3 regions of the Rhizobium sp. EC-SD404 genome follow, and region 1 is predicted to be linked to each of the others. Evidence: riboswitches for the same ligand, from Rfam matches in the RefSeq annotation. Region 1 holds a riboswitch; each other region holds the start of a gene.
What was found. A riboswitch is a leader RNA that binds a small molecule or an ion and turns the genes downstream of it on or off. The one in region 1 is predicted to bind cobalamin.
Positions count from the first base shown of each region.

Region 2: it holds a riboswitch for cobalamin, as region 1 does, so the genes downstream of both, GC125_RS07600 (ABC transporter substrate-binding protein) here and GC125_RS14715 (HupE/UreJ family protein) in region 1, are expected to answer to the same signal.
Region 3: it holds a riboswitch for cobalamin, as region 1 does, so the genes downstream of both, GC125_RS04885 (TonB-dependent receptor plug domain-containing protein) here and GC125_RS14715 (HupE/UreJ family protein) in region 1, are expected to answer to the same signal.

Region 1 is NZ_LR701459.1:2,874,952-2,881,334, reverse strand. Features, by position in the region: gene GC125_RS14725 (TadE/TadG family type IV pilus assembly protein) at 1-1,153, shown strand, start outside; gene GC125_RS14720 (cobyric acid synthase) at 1,212-2,672, shown strand; cobalamin riboswitch at 2,720-3,098, shown strand; gene GC125_RS14715 (HupE/UreJ family protein) at 3,232-3,867, shown strand; gene cobU (bifunctional adenosylcobinamide kinase/adenosylcobinamide-phosphate guanylyltransferase) at 3,872-4,405, shown strand; gene cobW (cobalamin biosynthesis protein CobW) at 4,411-5,463, shown strand; gene cobN (cobaltochelatase subunit CobN) at 5,510-6,383, shown strand, end outside.
Region 2 is NZ_LR701459.1:1,395,732-1,402,114, forward strand. Features, by position in the region: gene GC125_RS07595 (FecCD family ABC transporter permease) at 1-830, opposite strand, end outside; gene GC125_RS07600 (ABC transporter substrate-binding protein) at 827-1,840, opposite strand; cobalamin riboswitch at 1,970-2,165, opposite strand; gene GC125_RS07605 (class I SAM-dependent methyltransferase) at 2,335-3,036, opposite strand; gene GC125_RS07610 (metallochaperone AztD) at 3,141-4,424, opposite strand; gene phnE (phosphonate ABC transporter, permease protein PhnE) at 4,833-5,654, opposite strand; gene phnC (phosphonate ABC transporter ATP-binding protein) at 5,665-6,383, opposite strand, start outside.
Region 3 is NZ_LR701459.1:819,426-825,808, reverse strand. Features, by position in the region: gene GC125_RS04895 (thiamine pyrophosphate-dependent enzyme) at 1-1,585, shown strand, start outside; gene GC125_RS04890 (indolepyruvate oxidoreductase subunit beta family protein) at 1,587-3,140, shown strand; cobalamin riboswitch at 3,211-3,416, shown strand; gene GC125_RS04885 (TonB-dependent receptor plug domain-containing protein) at 3,606-5,564, shown strand; gene GC125_RS04880 (ABC transporter substrate-binding protein) at 5,573-6,383, shown strand, end outside.

The sequences.
Region 1 (6,383 bases):
CTATGTCAACCTGTTGCGCGAACGTACCAATTTGCAGGCGATCGCCGATGCGGCTGTGCTGATGGCAGCAGGGATCTCCCTGGATGACGAGAGCGTCGCGCGTCGCGAGGTCGACCGCTATATCTCGTCTCTCGCCTACGCCGATGACCTCGATTGGGATGTCTCCCTTGTGAATGGTGAGCTGCAGCTCAGCATCCACCGCACGATCCCGTTGCGCATAGCCTCGGTCCTCAATGCGCCGACGGCGGATATCGGTGTTCAGAGTTTCGCTAAACAGGCTCGCAGCGTCTGGCGCGGCGGTCTGGAACTGGCGCTCGTGCTCGATGTCAGCAACTCCATGAAAAACCGCATGCCGGAAATGAAGCTGGCAGCCAACCGTCTGATCGATGAATTTTACGGTACGGAAGCGACGCTTCCCAATGTGCGTGTGTCGCTCGTGCCGTTCTCCGGCCGCGTCAATTTCGTCGACTATGGCTGGGATTGGATGGCGGACCAGACGGGCCGCAATGTCGCAAATGCGCAGCCAAGAAACCCGAAGAAGGATGCGTTTTCGCCGTCCGCATCTGCACTGTGTTCCGGTTGGCGCAGTGGCACCAATGGTGAGACGGACGCTTCCCCAACGGTCGAAAAACTTCCCATGTTCGACGGGCCGCACGAAACCTGCCCGCAATCTCGCATGATCGCTCTGACGGAGAGCAGGGCGGTGATCCAGGACGGGATCAACGCGCTGACCAACAATCACGGCACGAGTACGCAGGTCGGGCTTCTCTGGGGCTGGCGTTCGCTCTCGCCGGATTGGCAAGGTCACTGGTTTCCCGACAACCCCGATTTGCCTCTGTCCTACGAGGAGACACCCGGCAAGCACGTCGTCATCATGACCGACGGAAAGAACCATCCAAAACAAGCCGGCGACGAGCATACCGAAGACGAGGTCAATGCCCAGTTGATCCGGCAGTGTCAGCGGATGCGCGACCAGGGCTATACGATCTACGCAGTTACCTATTACATGAACGGGACGTTGACCGACCTTTACACCGCCTGCACCGGTGTTGCCGATCATGTCTATGACGCAAATTCGGCTTCCGAACTGTCGGCGGCATTTGAGGATATCGGCGGATCGCTCGTATCATCGGCGCTTCGTCTCACCCGCTGACCTTTGCCATTGCGGGTGCTAAGGACGGCCGACCCAATCTGCGGCCGGAGACTGTCTTTTGGCAAAAGCGCTGATGTTGCAAGGAACCGGCTCGGATGTCGGCAAGACGGTTCTGGTGGCCGGGCTCTGCCGGCTTGCGGCCAACCGCGGGATCAGGGTCAAACCTTTCAAGCCGCAGAACATGTCGAACAACGCCGCCGTCGCCGAGGATGGCGGCGAGATGGGGCGGGCGCAGTGGTTGCAGGCGCTGGCCGCGCGCATAGCGCCTTCGATCCACATGAATCCGATCCTTCTGAAGCCGGAAAGTGAGACGGGAAGCCAGGTCGTCGTTCACGGCCGCGTCGTGGGCAAGGCCAGGGGCAGGGACTACCAGGCGCTGAAGCCGCAGTTGCTCGAAAAGGTGATGGAGAGCTTTGCGCTTCTCAAGCAGGATTGCGACCTCGTGCTGGTGGAAGGGGCCGGGTCGCCTGCCGAGATCAATCTGCGCGCTGGCGACATCGCCAATATGGGCTTTGCGACGAAGGCCGGCGTACCGGTGGTGCTCGTCGGCGACATCGACCGCGGCGGCGTGATCGCCTCGCTCGTCGGAACGCACCACATCCTGCCGGAAGAAGACCGCCGCATGATCTGCGGCTTCCTGATCAACAAGTTTCGCGGTGACGTGTCGCTTTTCGACGATGGGCTTGCGGCGATCACGAGGTTTACCGGCTGGCAAAGCTTCGGTGTCGTCCCTTGGCTGGCCGAGACGGCTCGATTGCCGGCCGAGGATTCCGTGGCGCTCGAGCGATTGGTGGCGGGATCGGCGCGGGCGCTGAAGGTGGCCGTACCCGTTCTGTCGCGAATCGCCAATTTCGACGATCTCGATCCGCTCGCCGCCGAGCCGCAGGTCGAACTGGTCTATGTGCGCAGCGGCGAACGCTTGCCGGACGATGCCGGCCTGATCGTGATCCCCGGTTCGAAATCCACCATCGGCGACCTGGCCGCCTTTCGGGCGAATGGTTGGGATCTCGATCTTGCCAGGCATGTGCGTCGCGGCGGGCATGTCGTCGGCATCTGCGGCGGCTACCAGATGCTGGGGCGCAGCGTCGCCGATCCGCTCGGGCTCGAAGGCGCCCCGTCGCGCGTCGAGGGGCTCGGCCTTCTCGACATTGAAACGGTTATGGAGCCCGACAAGATCGTGCGCAACGTCGCCGCTCATTCGACGGTGTTCGACGAGCCGTTGCAGGGATACGAAATTCATCTCGGCCTTAGCGAGGGACCCGATGCCGGACGCGCGCCTGTCGTGATCGACGGACGACCGGATGGCGCGATGACGGCCGATGGGCGCGTCATGGGCACCTATCTCCACGGCCTATTTGCTGCCGATGGGTTTCGCCGCGCCTATCTCTCGACGCTTGGGATCGAGGCCGGTGCGGATGGGTATGCGCAGGGCGTGGACATCGCCCTCGACGCCATCGCCGCGCGGCTGGAGCAAGTGCTGGATGTCGACAGGCTTCTCGCCTCGGCGGCTGTTGTATGATGCGCCCAGTTCTCAAACGCGATTGACACCGATCGCGCGCCACGCCTATTTCTAGTGCATCGAAAGGTTCCTCGGCCGCCATCGGCGTTCGGGGATGAAAAGGGAATGCGAGGGGTGGACCCAATCCGGGCGCCTTGATCGCAGCCGACCCCGCGACTGTAGAGTGGCGAGGCTTTCCCATCCGACGATCTTGGTCTGACGGTTGGAGCGATGCGTGGTGCATTGCGGACCACCAGACCGAGGACGCCGGAAAAGCCACTGGAGTGGCGACTGCGCAGAACCATGGCTGGACGCCTCTTGTCTACGAATCGTCCGCCAGCGCAGCGCCGCAAACTCCGGGAAGGTGAGGGACAAGCCGTTGCATCGGGCATTGCGCCCGATGCTGCAGCCATGAGCCAGGAGACCTGCCCGTCGATTTCGAACCTAGAGGGACGGGGTGTTCCGCTCTTGGCCAACAGTCTCGTTTCCGGGAAGCCCGGATATTGGGGGAGGCTGCGCGGTCAGGCGAACACACCGTTCAGAGGCCATTTTGGGCCCATCTGACACGGGAGTTGTCTTTATGATCGTCTTGAACCGCGGCTTGACGGCCGTAGTCTTCACTGTGCTTGCCTCGTCTGCCTATGCCCACCACCCGATGGGCGGCGAAACGCCGTCCACATTCTCCGCCGGTCTTCTGTCCGGCATCGGGCACCCGATCATCGGGCTCGACCATCTGGCCTTCATCATCGCCGTCGGCATCGCGGCAACGCTCACGCGTCATCGCTTCGCCATGCCGCTCTTCTTCGTCGGGGCGACGGTGGTCGGAACGCTCGTACATCTCGCATCGGTGGGACTGCCCTTCGTGGAAGTCATGGTGGCGCTGTCGGTCGCGGTGCTCGGCATCATGCTGCTTTCGGGCCGCGACTACGCGCCGGCCGCCTACGCTGCCGTCTTCGCGCTGGCCGGCCTCTTTCATGGTCATGCCTATGGCGAAGCCGTGTTCGGTGCCGAAACAACGCCGGTTCTCGCCTACCTCGCCGGTTTCGCAGCGACCCAGTACCTGATTGCGATCGGCGCCGGGCTTGCGGTAACGGCGCTGTTCGCACCGGGCCGAACTGCCGAGAATGTCGCATTGCGGATTTCCGGTGGTGTCGTGGCAGGCGTTGGCGCTTTGCTCGTGGGCGAGCATCTGCTTGCCGCGATCGGTCTCGCCTGAGCGGATGGCAGCAGCACGGAACGGGGCGGTCTTCGTCCTCGGCGGAGCCCGCTCCGGCAAATCGGCATTCGCCGAGACGCTGGCGCGGGAGACCGGCCTTCCTCGCCATTACGTCGCGACGGCACAAGCCTTCGACGACGAGATGCGTGCCCGGATCGCACGCCACCGGGTTGATCGAGGTGCGGACTGGGTGACCCATGATTGCCCCCTGTCGCTGACGGGAGTGCTGCGCGAGCACCTGCGTCCCGAACGCGTCGTGCTGGTGGACTGCCTTACGCTCTGGGTCACCAATCTCATGATGGAGGAGCAGGGCGATGCTGCGATCGAATCCGATTTCGACGATCTCGTCTCGCTCCTCGTCAGCCCGCCCGGACGCGTTATCCTCGTCTCCAATGAGGTCGGTCTCGGCATCGTTCCGGAAAATTCCATGGCGCGCGCCTTTCGCGATCATGCAGGGCGCCTGCACCAGAAAATCGCGGCGGTCGCCGACGAGGTCTACTTCGTCGCAGCCGGCCTGCCGCTCAAAATGAAGGGTTAGTTTCCATGCAAGCGAAGATACCGGCAACGGTGATCACCGGCTTCCTCGGCGCCGGAAAGACGACGCTCATTCGAAACCTGCTGATGAATGCGCAAGGGCGCCGCATCGCGCTGATCATCAACGAATTCGGCGATCTGGGCGTCGATGGCGACGTGCTGAAAGGCTGCGGTGCCGAAACCTGTACCGAAGACGACATCGTCGAACTGACCAATGGCTGCATCTGCTGCACGGTCGCCGACGACTTCATCCCGACGATGGAAAAGCTTCTGGAGCGCGACCGCCTGCCGGATCACATCATCATCGAGACCTCGGGCCTCGCGCTGCCGCAACCGCTCGTCAACGCCTTCAACTGGCCCGGCATCAAGGAGCGCGTCACGGTTGACGGCGTCGTCACCGTCGTCGACAGCGCCGCAGTCGCGGCCGGCCGCTTCGCCGATGACGAAGATCGCGTCGACGCCATGCGTGCCGCCGACGAGAGCCTCGATCATGAAAGCCCGCTGGAAGAGCTGTTCGAAGATCAGCTGACGGCGGCCGACCTCATCATCCTGAACAAGAGCGATCTCGTCGACCTGGAGCGCATGACCGCGGTGCGGATTGACGTTGCGGCGCGCACGAGCCGCAAGCCGCAGATGATCGAGGCGTCGGGTGGCAACGTGTCGGCGGCCGTCCTTCTCGGGCTCGGCGTGGGGACCGAAAGCGATATCGCCAATCGCCGATCCCATCACGAGATCGAGCACGAGAATGGCGAGGAGCACGATCACGACGATTTCGAAAGCTTCGTCGTCGATTTGGGCGCTGTCGCTGCACCCGACCGTTTCGCGTCGGCCCTCAAGGACGTCATCGCGACCCACGACATCCTCCGGCTCAAGGGCTTCGCGGACGTCGAGGGCAAGCCCATGCGCCTCGTGGTGCAGGCGGTGGGGAGCCGCGTCGACAGCTATTTCGACCGTGCCTGGAAGCCTAACGAGGAGCGCGGGACGCGTCTCGTCGTCATCGGTCTTCATGATGGGCTCGACGAGGCGGCGATCACTGCAGCGCTGCAAGACGCCGCGCGATGACGATGAAACGCCGACCATGCGGTAATGGCGGCAAGCGACGGCGGCCATGCACCTCCTCCTGAGCCAGAAGGGCTCGATTGCCGACGGAGACGAGGCGATCGATCTCGGACAGACGCCGGGCGATATCCTTTTCCTATCGGCTGCCGATACGGAACTGGCAGCAATCGCGGCTGCCAGGGCGGGCGGCAGTGCCGGTGCGCGGTCCGTGCGTGTCGCGAGCCTGATGACGCTGAAGCATCCGATGTCGGTCGATACCTACATCGAGCGGACGGCACGCCACGCCCGGCTGATCGTCGTGCGCGCGCTCGGCGGAGCCAGCTATTTCGCCTATGTGCTCGATGCGCTGCTGGCGACGGCCGCCCGGGAGGGCATCGCGCTGGCGGTGCTGCCGGGCGACGACAAGCCCGACGAGGGTCTTGCGCGGTATTCGACCGTTCGACCGGCTGACCGGGAAGCGCTCTGGGCATTTCTCAACGAGGGCGGGGTGGAAAACGCCCGCGGCCTGCTCGATTACGCGGCGGCGATGATCGACGGCTCGACAAGGCCGGGCGGCGCGGTTCCGCTGATGCGAGCCGGCGTGTGGGCGCAGAACGGCTCTCAGCACGGGACGAAAGCCGGCCGTGTTTCCATCGTATTTTACCGCGCACTTGTCCAAAGCGGGCAGACGGCGCCGGTGAAAGCCTTGGTCGACGCGCTTTCGGCACGAGGCTTCGCCGTCACGCCGCTTTTCGTTTCCAGCCTCAAAGACCCAGTTTCGATCGCGGCCGTCGAACGAAGCTTTGCCAAGGCGCCGCCGGACGTCGTCATCAATGCCACCGGTTTCGCCGTCTCGGCGCCGGGCGGTGCAACGAAAGGCACCGTGCTGGAATCGACCGGCGCCCAGGTGCTTCAGGTGGTGTTCTCCGGCTCGGCGCGATCTG
Region 2 (6,383 bases), 1.5 Mb from region 1:
CCAACGATGCTCACCATCGTCGCCGTCATGAGAGCCACGGTGCCAACCAGCATGATCTGAATGCGGCGTACCGGTACGCCGAGCGAGGCCGCCGATTCCGAGCCGAATGCGAATGCATCGAGGGCGCGGCGGTGCCAGCAGCAGAAGAGTATCCCAAAGAGCGCCACTGGAAATGCCAGCTGGACGTCCGGCCAACGCACCGAACTCAAATTGCCGAGCAGCCAAAACGTGATGCCGCGGACCTGCTCTGCGCTTGCGGAATGCGCGATGACGAATGAGGTGATCGCGTTGAAAAGCTGAGAGCCCGCGACGCCCGCCAAGATGATCAAGCCGGTGGCTCGTTGTGCAGCGCCGCCACCCGCGGCCTGGGCCAGGATTGCTACGAAAGCGAAGGCGAGAATGGCGCCCATGAAGGCGCCAAGCGAGATGGAGATGAGGCCTGCCCCCAGGCCAGCGACCATAACCCCCACGGCGCCTGTGGATGCGCCGGCGGAAATACCCAGGATGTAAGGATCGGCAAGCGCGTTGCGCAGAAGGCTCTGCAGCACGAGACCCGAAACGGCGAGCGCCGCGCCACAACAGAGCGCCACGATCGCACGCGTCAGCCGGTAGTTCCAGATGATGCCCTCGTCGATCGGCGGCACGGCATAGCCTCCGCCAGCCAGGCGATTGGCCAGGGTGGCGAAAACGCTGCCAAGCGAGATGGGCGTTTCCCCGATAGCCGTCCCGGCCAGGATGGCGGCCAGCATCAGCACGATCGCCCCCGAAGTCAGCAGAGCAATGCTGCCGCCGCTCCATGAACGTCGCCCGCCGGCCGCCAGAAGCCTCATTGCGCGAGACCTGCGTTTTCGAGGCCATCCGCCATCGCTTCCAAGCCTTCGAACATGCGGACCGATGCATGGACGGCATGGGCGTCGACGATGATGATCCGATCGTTCTTGACCGCGGTCATCTGGCTCGTGACAGGATCCGATTTCAGGAACTCGAGCTTGCTTTCGAAATCATCCGCCGCGTAACGCCGCCTGTCCATGCGGGCGATCATGATGACATCTGGGTCAGCGCGAGCGATCGTCTCCCAGCCGACCGTGGGCCATTCCTCCTTCGATTCCACAACGTTCGTCATTCCGAGCGTCGCCATCATGGAGGCAGGGATGCCGCGTTGCCCGGCCACGAAGGGATCGGAACCTGCCTCGACGCTGGAGAACCAGAATACGCCACTGACATCGCCAAGTCCGAGTTGCTCTGCGCGGGCGGTGGCAGCTTCCTGGCGCTGCTTCAGTTCAGCGGTCAGAGTTTCTCCACGATCTTCGATATCGAAGATCGTGGCCAGTTCGGCGATCGCTTCATAGACGGTCTCGACATCGAAACTGTCGCTTCTTACACCGTCGCCAACAGAGTTATCCTTTCCGACGCAGTCAGCCGGCATCACGTAGGTCTCAACGCCCAGCTCGTGAAACTGTTCGCGCGTGGCGACGCCGCCTTGCTCGCCGACCTGGCTTGAAAACTGCGCCACAACGAGTTCCGGTTGCGTGGATAAGACGCTTTCGAAACTGGGCTCATTGTCCGCAAGTCTTGGAATTTTCGCGTCTGTCTCAGCAAATTCGCCGCTGATGTCATTGAACCAGACCGAAGTTCCCTGAACGGTTTCGGCGAGGCCAAGCGCGTAGAGCATTTCGGTGGCGGACTGGCCGACGGCGACCGAGCGTTTGGGTGCTTCATCGAAAGTGAGTGTATGCCCGCAGTTTTCGATCTGCAGCGGATAGTCCGTCGCGTTTGCTGATATGGACGCCGAAAGGATCGCGACGGAAATGACCGCCACGGCGAGAGAAACGTTGTTCATTTGGATCGACCCCGATCTGTGTTGAAGAGACGGGAATCCGGCTGAGGACGATGTGATTGAAAGTTGGCTCGGCGCAATCGGCCTGTGGCTGCAAACACACGACTTCCCCTCCGGACACCCCGCCGGCGTTAACGTTCAAGCGTGTCGGTAGGTCTCCTGACTGACGGGTCGCTGCACACCCCTTCCTTCCCAGATCAACCGATCCAGTGGATTTTTGGGGGAGTACTCGCCGCCTACAGTTGCGGGGGCAGTTTCGTTTGACGACCGAGGTCGCCTGCGAATTCCCTGTTATTTCCTTTCGGAAACCGACACCGACAGCGGTAACTCAATCGTCCCGCGTGCACAATGCTGAAACAGAGACACTCTTGATCACGATCGGTCCGACGCCAACGGGATGGGACGAAGCCGATGCAATCGATAGAGCCGAAGCGTTCATGAACTTCCTGAGAGCCGCGATCGCGCAGCATATCGATCATGTCGATCAACAGGGTCCGTCATTTGGTTGAGTACCAGCCGTGGACAAGAAACGTCTGAAAGAATTGGATGGGTGGATTGAAGCCTGTTTCTTGAAGAAGCTGCTCGGTCGCTTCGGGCGACAACAGGCTGAGTTCGTTGCGGAGGATCATGGGCAAATTGCGCAGGGCTTCCGGAGTGGCACCCATCAATGCCTGTATTCGCGCCCAGTCCCTCAGCATGGGCGGGAAGTCAGCTGCTTCCAGATCGGCACTGATTTCCGTGCTGACAAAATACCCACTGCTCCTGAGGCGGTCATAGACGTTTCGATAGAAGTTCGGTCGATCATCGCGAGATATGAAATGCGCGACCATGACCGTGACGATGGCGTCGAACCCCTTATCGGCCGGCACGTCATCGATGTATCCGGTGATCAGTTCGCACCGGTCGAGCAGGCCGGCACTCGTCAGCTTCTCGCGGCACACCGCGAGCATTTCGGCCGATGGATCGACACCGACAAAGCGCCAATCCGCGTGAGATCGAGCCAGCGACAGTATTTCCGCGCCGGTTCCGACTCCGATACAGAGAATGCGCGCGTCGGATGGCAGGTCGTCCAGAACCAGCCGAATGGCAAAATGCATACCGGCGCTGAGTTCGCCGAGCTCGCTGTTACGCTCATCATAGCGGCGTGCCAGCTCGCTGCTGAAAAAGCTCTCTGCTGCGGGTGTGTGAGGATTGGGCATTTTGAAATTCTTTCATCCAGGAAATGACGAGCCACTCTGTGCTGTGAGCAGCTCAATACAGCCGGAGCGCCCGGCCTATTGACCGAGCGCAAATGGAGCAGCCCTCAATCGTGGCTGTGGTTCTCGTGTCCGGATGTATCGCGCGCTTCGTCGCCATCCTCATCGTGAACGACGCCGCTGCCACCGACGATAACAATGTTGTAGGGCGTGCCCTCGACAGCGACTGTTTCGATCTCATCAAGCGTGTCCTTCGCGATGCGGCGAACCAGACCCTCGTTCGGGTCCGTCATCACGATCTCGTCGCCTGCCATTGCCAGGCGCGGCCGCGGATCGTTCCAGTGGCCGTCCATGGAGTAAGGCGATGTGATCCGTGCGCTGTTGGAGATGCTGGCATCCAGAACGTCGATCTGATGCAGCGTCCCATCTTCCGTCAGAACGTAGCCATATCGGACATTCACAGGATCGAGCACGAAATCGATTCGGCGGAAGGGCAGCTCGACGTACCGGAAATGCGGTTCATCGGCGGGATCGACGACGACAAGCCCATCGGCGCCGTAATTGCCGAGAAAGGCTTGCATGCTCCTGGCGCCGAGAAGCGTCCCGGTGCTCTCACCTGCCGGCAGGTCTTCCGGATACGCAAGCATCTCGAATACAGGCCCGGCCGCACTTGCCGTTACCGTCAGAATGCCTTCATCGCACCCTGCGGCCAAGTACTCGCCTGAGAAGGCCTCGCCATGAATTGCCGTGCAGGTGGCGACGTCGCCGATGGCAGTGCCATCCTCGTCGACCTGCTGAAGGCCGATACGCGCAGGCGCCGCATCCCCTTCGCCGGGGGCGTCCGAGGCAACAGTCGTCACCCAGTCTCGACCCACTGGAGCGACGAATCCGTGGTGAGCACGCGCCTGTGTAATGCGAGTGGTTTCCAGCTCGCCCTGGGACAATTCATGCGCGTCGATGATTTCGGCGAAGCCGCCCCGGTCGAAATTGATGACGATCTTGCCGTCATGATCGATTACGTGAAAGGGGCGGGGGCCGGTCAGGGTCGCTTCGACGGCGACGGGATCCGCGATTTCAATGTCGGAATGCTCCCCGTGGGAATGGAGCGAGATACCGCTCCTTATAAAGTGGACTGCGTCATCATCCGACTGGACTGCAACGACGGCTGCTCCGTCGTCCGCTCCGTAGAGTTTGGCCTGACCTGTGGTCTCGAACGTCCAGCGGTTGTCCGCCTTGCTCAAATCAAATGCGGTGACCCTAGGGGCGGAATGATCGCCGACAAACACGCGGTAAAAGGTGACATCGCCGGTATCATGCCCTTCGTCTTGCGCCAGAGCGCCGGTCGTCAAGATCAGTGCGACCCCGGATGCGTAGGCGATCGATCGTAGCATTATTGTCTCCTTGCGATTGAACGGATGGATGGTTTCGGGGCCGTCCGAGCGTCGAAGTCTTTGAATGAGGCAAGCACAGAACCATCGCCCGTCATCCCACCAGCCGAAGGCAAAGACGGCCGCCGCATGGACAAGCCGGTCCGTCGGCACCCTGATAGCCATTTACGTAACGATATTACATTCGTCAATGGAAAAGTAATGTTATCACATATCGCGGCGTGAGCCGGGCTTGTGGCGGCATCAAGCCGCCGCTTCGCATCGCGCCGTACAAGCGCCCACGCGTCGACAGAGTTAGGCTAGGTCATGTTGATTGGCTGTCGGCCAGCCGAGTGTCAGTTCGACTTGCGAGCGATTTCAGGCGGGTCGTTTCAAGTCTATCGAGCGCTCGACGCGCTTGTTCGGCGCGAACTAGATCACGCGGCGTCGGATCACCGCGGAAATTTGCTCGAAGCCCACCACGACGACCAGTATGACGATGATGATTGCTGCTGCCTCATCGAAGTTGAAAAGCCGCATGGACGAGGACAGCTCGACCCCGATGCCGCCTGCGCCGACGAGGCCGAGCGTGACGGCCGAACGGATGGCTTTCTCAACCGCATAAAGGCTTGTGCCGGTCATAGATGCCAGCGTTTCCGGCACGATGGCACCGAAGATGACGGACAGGCGGCCACCGCCCGTTGCCGTCAGCGCTTCCGAAGGTCCCGGACGCACCTCTTCGATCCGCTCCGAGAAGAAGCGTGCGCAGAACCCGATCGTGTCGACCACGATCGCCAGGATACCTGCGAGCGGTCCAAGACCCACGGCCACAACGAAGATCAGCGCCCAGATCAGATCCGGGATCGTGCGCATCGTGGCGATCACCAGTTGCGTCACCGGCCGCACCAGCCGGTGAGGCGTCGTGTTCGATGATGCCAGAAGAGCGAAAGGCACACTGAGAACGACACCGACGGCGACGCCCACGATCGCCATGTTCAGCGTTTCAAGCATCGCATAGGCGATCACATCGAGCTTCGTGAAATCCGGCGGCATCGACAGCGCGATGAAGCGGCCGAGATTGACGACACCGCGCATCAGGCGCTCCGGTGTGATCCCGGCCAGCAGAACCCCTTGAATGAAGAACGCCGCAAAAGCGATCACGACGACGAATGCAAAAGCTGACGGCCGCTGAAAGCGCGGCGGCGCTGCGGGCCGGATGTCGGAAGCACTGGTGTGCAGGTCGGTCGTCGTCATGCCCTTGATCCTATTCCGCTGCCTGCCGGACGGCTGAGGGTGCGCTGGTCGCCACATCCGTCCGGTAGAGCGATTCAAGTTCGGACATGGGAATGGTGTCCGTCGGTGCGTCGATCACGACGCGCCCGGCCTTCATGCCGATGATCCGTCGGCCGAACTCCCTGGCGAGGTCGAGCTGGTGCAGCGTGCAGAGGACCGTCAGGCGTTCTTCCGAAACGATGCGAAAAAGGAGTTCCAGCACTTCGCGCCCGGCTTTTGGATCGAGACTGGCGATCGGCTCATCGGCGATCACGATCGTCGGCCGTTGCATCAACATCCGTGCAATGGCCACGCGCTGCTGCTGGCCGCCTGAAAGCGCACTGGCGCGAGAGGGCGCCTTGTCAGCCAAGCCGACGCGCTCCAAGCAGTGCATCGCGCGGTCGCGCTCGGCCTGTGGCGCGAATGCCGAGAGTGAATTGATCAGTCCGCCGCCTGGACGTCCGAGCGCTCCAAACAGCACGTTTTGGAAGACAGATACGTTGCCGACGAGATTGAACTGCTGAAAGACGTAACCGAGTTCCCTGCGCACGGTCTTGAGCTTGACGCCGGAGACCGTTGATACGTCCGTGCCATGCACCCGGACGCTGCCGGATTCGAAAGGTGTCAGCCGGTTGAGACAGCGCAGCATCGTGGACTTGCCGCAGCCATTGGCGCCGAGCAGAACGACACCTTCGCCCTGCGCCAGCGTGA
Region 3 (6,383 bases), 2.1 Mb from region 1:
CGTCCATGGCCGCTTCACCGCGTCCGACAACAAGCGGCCGGGCATGAGTGTGCGCGATGCGCTGGAGAATCCCCGCCGCGACACCAACCGCATCGTGCTGCCGCCGGCCTCGTTCCTGCACGAGCAGGAAAAGATCAACAAGCGCCTGCCCCAGGCGATGGATTACATCCGCAGACACAACGTCAACGAATTCTTCGGCCCCGACGAAGCCAAGGTTGGTATCGTCCTGCAGGGCGGCATGTACAATGCGGTCCTGCGCGCACTGCAGCGCATCGGCCTTGCCGATATCTACGGCGAGACGAAGGTTCCGCTTTATGTTCTGAACTGCGTCTATCCGCTGCTGAACGACGAATTCCTCGATTTCTGCGCCGGGAAGGACGCAGTGCTCGTCGTCGAGGAAGGCCAGCCCGACTATATCGAGCAGGCCTTCGGTTCGATGCTCTACAAGGCGGGTGGAACGACGAAGCTGATCGGCAAGGGCCCCTTCCCGATGGCTGGCGAATATACCGGCCAGGTCATGCTCGACGGCATCCGCACGTTCCTCGACGAGCATGGCGGCGGCATCCTGCCTTCAAAGGGCCGGGCTCCGAACACGCCGCTGCCGAGCGACAGCATTCAGCAACTGCAGACGAAGGTGCCGATGCGGCCGCCGGGCTTCTGCACCGGGTGCCCGGAACGGCCGATCTTCGCCGCCACCAAGCTCGTCGAGCAGGAACTCGGCAAGCACCACATTGCCTCGGACATCGGCTGCCATCTGTTTTCGATCAACGCGCCTTTCGAGCTCGGCGCAACGACGATGGGCTACGGCCTCGGCCCGGCTTCGGCTTCCGCCTTCAACGACAGACAAGCGGAACGGCGTTCGATCTCGTTCGTCGGCGACGGCGGCTTCTGGCACAATGGCCTCACCTCCTCGATCGGCAACGCGGTCTTCAACCGCAACGATGGCGTGATCGTCATCGTGGACAATTACTATTCCGCCGCGACCGGCGGGCAGGACGTGCTGTCGTCGCGCGCCGACAATCGCTCCAAATCGACCAAGCACCCGATCGCCAAGGCCGTGAAGGGCATGGGCGTGGAATGGGTGCGCCAGATCGATCGCACCTATGATGTCGGCAAGCTGCAGGCCACGCTCAAGGAAGCACTGACGACGCCGGAAACGGGCCCGAAGGTCATCATCGCTTCTTCGGAATGCATGCTGAACCGCCAGCGCCGCGAAAAGCCGCTCAAGCAGGCCGCGCTCAAGGCCGGCGAACGGGTGGTGCGCCCGCGGTTCGGCGTGGACGAGGATGTCTGCACGGGCGACCACGCCTGCATGCGGCTTTCGGGCTGCCCGTCGCTTTCGGTCAAGCAACTCGACGATCCGCTGCGCGACGATCCGGTTGCCAGCATCGACCAGAGCTGCGTCGGTTGCGGCAATTGCGGCGAGGTGGCCGATGCCGCCGTGCTCTGCCCGTCCTTCTACCGCGCCGACCTCATCCAAAACCCGACAAGTGTCGACCGGTTCGCCGACCGGCTGCGACGCCGGGTGATCGGCTGGCTCAAGAACCGCCGCGAACGCAGCCGCCTGATCTTCGCGGAGAATTGAGATGACCATTCACCGCCTCCCCGACCTCCCGACCGATGGCGTGGACGCCACGACATCGATCATCAAGATCGCAATCTTGGCCGTCGGCGGCCAGGGCGGCGGCGTGCTCACCGATTGGGTGATCGATCTGGCCGAAAGTGCCGGCTATCGCGCGCAGTCGACATCGGTCGCAGGCGTCGCCCAGCGCACCGGGGCGACGATCTATTACGTCGAAATGGCGCCCGACACCGGACGTGACCCGATCTTCTCGCTGAGCCCTGCTCCCGGCGACGTCGATATCCTCATCGCCGCGGAACTCATGGAAGCCGGGCGCGCCGTCATGCGCGGCTTCGTGACGCCGGATCGCACGACGCTGATCGCCTCGGCCCACCGGGTCCTCGCAGTTTCCGAGAAGATCGTGCCAGGCGATGGCCGCGCGGACTCACCTGGCGTGACGGAAGCCGTTGCCGCCGCCGCACATCGCCTCGTCTGCTTCGACATGGAGCAGGTCGCGGTCGATGCTGGCAGCGTGATTTCGTCCAGCCTGTTCGGAGCCCTTGCCGGCAGCGGCGCCCTGCCCTTCGAGCGCGACGCCTACGAGGCGACCATCCGGCGTTCCGGCCGCGGCGTCGAGGCGAGCCTGCGGGCGTTCAATGCCGCGTGCGACCTTGCGCTTGCAGGCGGAAAGACACCGTCGGTCGCCGTTCCCGAAGCGGTGAAAGCCGAAGCGCGCGATCCGGAAGGTCCCGAAGCGCTGGTTTCCGAATGGCGCACGCTGCGCAACATGATCGGCGACCTCCCTGCTCCCGTGCAGGACATGGCCGGTCGTGGTCTACGCAAGGTCGTGGACTACCAGGATCTCGCCTACGGCCGAGACTATCTCGACCATCTCAAGAAGGTCATCGCTACCGACGATGCTGCGCATGAATGGCGGCTGTCGATCGAGGCCGCCAAATACATCGCCAACGCGATGGTCTATGACGACATCATTCGCGTGGCCGACCTCAAGACCCGTGCGAGCCGCGAAGCGCGGCTGCGGCGCGAACAGGGGATCGGCGGCGACGCCATCGCCCATGTGACGGAGTATTTTCATCCGCGCATGCAGGAAATCTGCGGCACGTTGCCTGTCCGGCTCGGACGCTGGATCGAGAACAGCCCAAGGGTGTTCGGCGCCCTCGACAAGGTGTTCAACCGCGGCCGCCGCATCCGCACCGACGGCATCGTCGGCTTCGGCATGCTCTACGGGATTGCGACCTTGAAGCCCGCGCGACGACGCCTGCTCCGCCACGAGGTGGAGATGAAGCACATGACGCAATGGCTGGAAACGGCGCTGTCGGTCCGCGACATCAATTACGATCTGGCCGTCGAGGTGCTGAAATGCCGGCGCCTGATCAAGGGATATTCCGACACGCACGAGCGCGGCCTGTCGAAGTACCGACGCGTCATGGACGGTCTGCCGATGATCCGCCACCGGGAGGATGCGGCCGACTGGCTGCGGCGTCTGCGCGAAGCCGCCCTTCTCGACGAGGAAGGCAAGGCCCTGGATGGCGCTCTGAAAACGATCGAGACGCTCTAAAGAATCTCTTGGAGCGAAGATTTCCCAGCATGGGCGAGCCGGCGGATTGACCCAAGGAACGCCCACCCCTAAACGTGTGCTCGGAACGGGTTTCACCTTCGGGTGGATGAAAAGGGAATGCGGTTCGGCCATCTGGCCAATCCCGCAACTGCCCCCGCAACTGTAGCCGCCGAGCTTCCTTCCACGATGCCACTGGGTGTGTTCGCACATTCGGGAAGGCGGAAGATGGAGCGTTGACGCGGAAGTCAGGAGACCTGCCTGTTCCAGTCACCCATGCGTGGACACGGGGTGTGGTCCATGCGCGGTCGTCCGTGGCGGTGACATTTGAAAGAGTGTTGCCGCACGCCGGGTGCGACCTTTGGTGAGCCTTTGTGCATATCGCCTCTGCCGTCCGTCCGTCTGCGGTTTCTGATGAAACCGGGAGCGTGCCTCCGTGCCGTTCCATGACCCGAAGGGGCAGACACATTGCTTAGAATATTCATTCCAGCAGGCGCGATCCTGCTGGCAGCTGTCGGCGTTGCCAACGCTCAGGATGCCGAGACCACTACCGTTCTCGACCGTCTGCTGGTCACCGACGGGCTGACACCCGTGGCCCAGGAAAAATCCGGCCGCGCCTTCACCGTGATCACTGCCGAGGATATCGAGCGAAGCCAGGTCACGTCGGTTGCCGATATCCTGCGCACGGTTCCCGGACTGTCCGTCTCCCGCATGGGATCGATCGGGGCGCAGACGCAGGTGCGCGTACGCGGCGCGGAAGCCAACCACGTCATCGTCATGATCGACGGCGTGGACGTCAGCGACACGGCGGCCGGCGAGTTTGATTTCGGCAGCCTCATGACGTCCGACATCGAACGTATCGAGGTCCTGCGTGGGCCGCAAAGCGCGTTTTATGGGTCCAACGCGCTCTCGGGCGTCATCAACGTCATCACCAAGCGCGGCGAGCGTGGCGGCTTCAGGACGAACGTACGGAGCGAGACCGGAACCGACGGCACCGTGCTCGGCGGCGTCACGCTGAGTGGCGGGCGCGACGATTTCGATCTGTCGCTCGGCGCCACGTTCCGACGCAGCGACGGCTACAATGTCTCGCCGTTCGGCTCGGAGAAGGACGGCGACCGCAATGCCACGCTCAACGGCCGGTTCGCCTATGACCTGATGCCGGGGCTGACGCTCGACGGCACGCTTCGCTACGTCAATCGCCGCAGCGAACTCGATCCGCAGAATTTCGAGACGCTCGGACCGCCGGACTTCCTGCCGGGCCCGTTCGTCGGCCTGGTCGTCGATGGCGACGAGGAAACGGCTACAGAAGAGCTTGTTGGTTCGCTCGGGCTTACGCATGAATCTGCCGATGGCGCCTGGACGCAAAATCTGCGAATCTCCGGCAACGACACGTTCCGTGAAAACTTCACCGATGGAGCGCTTGCAACATCCAGCGACGGCAACCGCGTCACCGTTTCCTATCAGGCGACCTATGCGTTCGACACGCCGAACCTGCTCGACGCCACGCACAAGATCACAGGCGGGTACGAGTTCGAGCGGGAAACCTACCTGCCGTCTCACCTGACCGAACGCCAGAGCCGCGATGGGAACTCGTTCGTTGCCGAATATCGCGGCGAGTATCTCGGGCAGTTCTTTCTGAATGGCGCGATCCGTCACGATCTGAACGACCGCTTCGCCGATTCCACGACGTTCAGCCTCAGCGGTGCCTGGGCCGTTCCGGGCACGCTCACGCGTCTGCACTCCTCGATCGGGACGGGCGTCACCAATCCCACCTTCATCGAGCAATTCGGCTATGATCCGGAAAGCTTCGTCGGAAACCCCGATCTCGTTCCGGAAGAAAGCATCGGGTTCGATATCGGCATCGAGCAAGGCTTCCTCGGTGGAGCGCTCATCGTCGATCTCACCTATTTCAATCAGGACCTCACCAACGAGATCGCAACGGTCTTCGGGCCGGCACCGACCTACGCATCCACGCCGATCAACCTGCTCGGGGAAAGCCGCCGCCAGGGGATCGAAATCGCCGCGACTCTCGACCTCGGATCCGGGCTTTCCGCACAGGGCAGCTACACCTACCTCGACGCCAGCGAGCAGAGCCAGAGCGGCGGACCGCGCCTTGCCGAAGTGCGCAGACCCCGCCACTCGGGATCGCTCGGCCTCACCTATCGCTTCATGGAAAAGCGCGCGTCGCTTTTCGGCGAAGTGATCTTCAACGGCGAGATGGAGGATGTCGCTTTCGTTCCGACGCTGCCCAGCCGCGTGACGCTCGACGCCTATCAGACGGTGAATGTCGGCGGCAGCTACCGGTTCAACGAGACGTTCGAGACCTATGGCCGGGTGGAGAACCTGTTCGACGAGGATTACCAGGAGATCTTCGGCTACAACGCGCAAGGCCGGACGGCCTTCGTTGGACTGAGGGGAGCGTTCTGACGCGTGCTGTGCGCATCTTTATGCTGAGCCTTGCCGGCGTGGTGGCGATTGCCACCGCGCCGGCAGCCAGTGCCGAAACCGTGCCGCAGCGCGTGGTGTCGATGAATGTCTGCACCGATCAATTGGCCATGCTGCTTGCCCCCTCCGGCCAGTTGATCTCAATATCCAGCCTCGCCCGCGACGCAGATTATTCGATGCTGGCCGAGGCTGCTTTGGCCTATCCGATCAATTACGGGCGCGCCGAGGAAATCCATCAACTGCAGCCGGATCTTGTGCTGGCCGGCACGTTCACAACACGCAGCACGGTCGCGATGCTTCGCCGGCTCGGCATTCGCGTCGAAGAATTCGCGCCCGAAGCTTCGCTCGAAGACATCCGATCGAACCTTCTGCGCATGGGCACGCTGTTGGGGCGGGAAAGCCAGGCTTCAGATCTCGTCGCCGCATTCGATGCGCGGCTTGCCGGTCTGGCCAGCGAACCGTCGGACATCGACGTCGCCATCTACGAGCCCGACAGCTATGCGCTCGGTCCCGGCACACTTGCCCATGCGGTCGTTGAAGCCGCCGGTCTCACCAATGTCGCCGATGCACTCGGCGTCACGGGCATGGGGCGCGTGCCGCTCGAAGTCATGGTCATGCAGGCGCCCGACATTCTCCTGACGACCGATGACGGCGACGAAGTGCGCGTGCGTGCCGAGGAAAACTTCGCACATCCCGCCTTCCGGCGTGTTGCGGCGACGAGCCGAACGCTTTCTTTGCCCGGCCCGCACTGGGTGTGCGGCGGGCCCTTCACCCTCGATGCGATCGAACTCCTGCAGGATG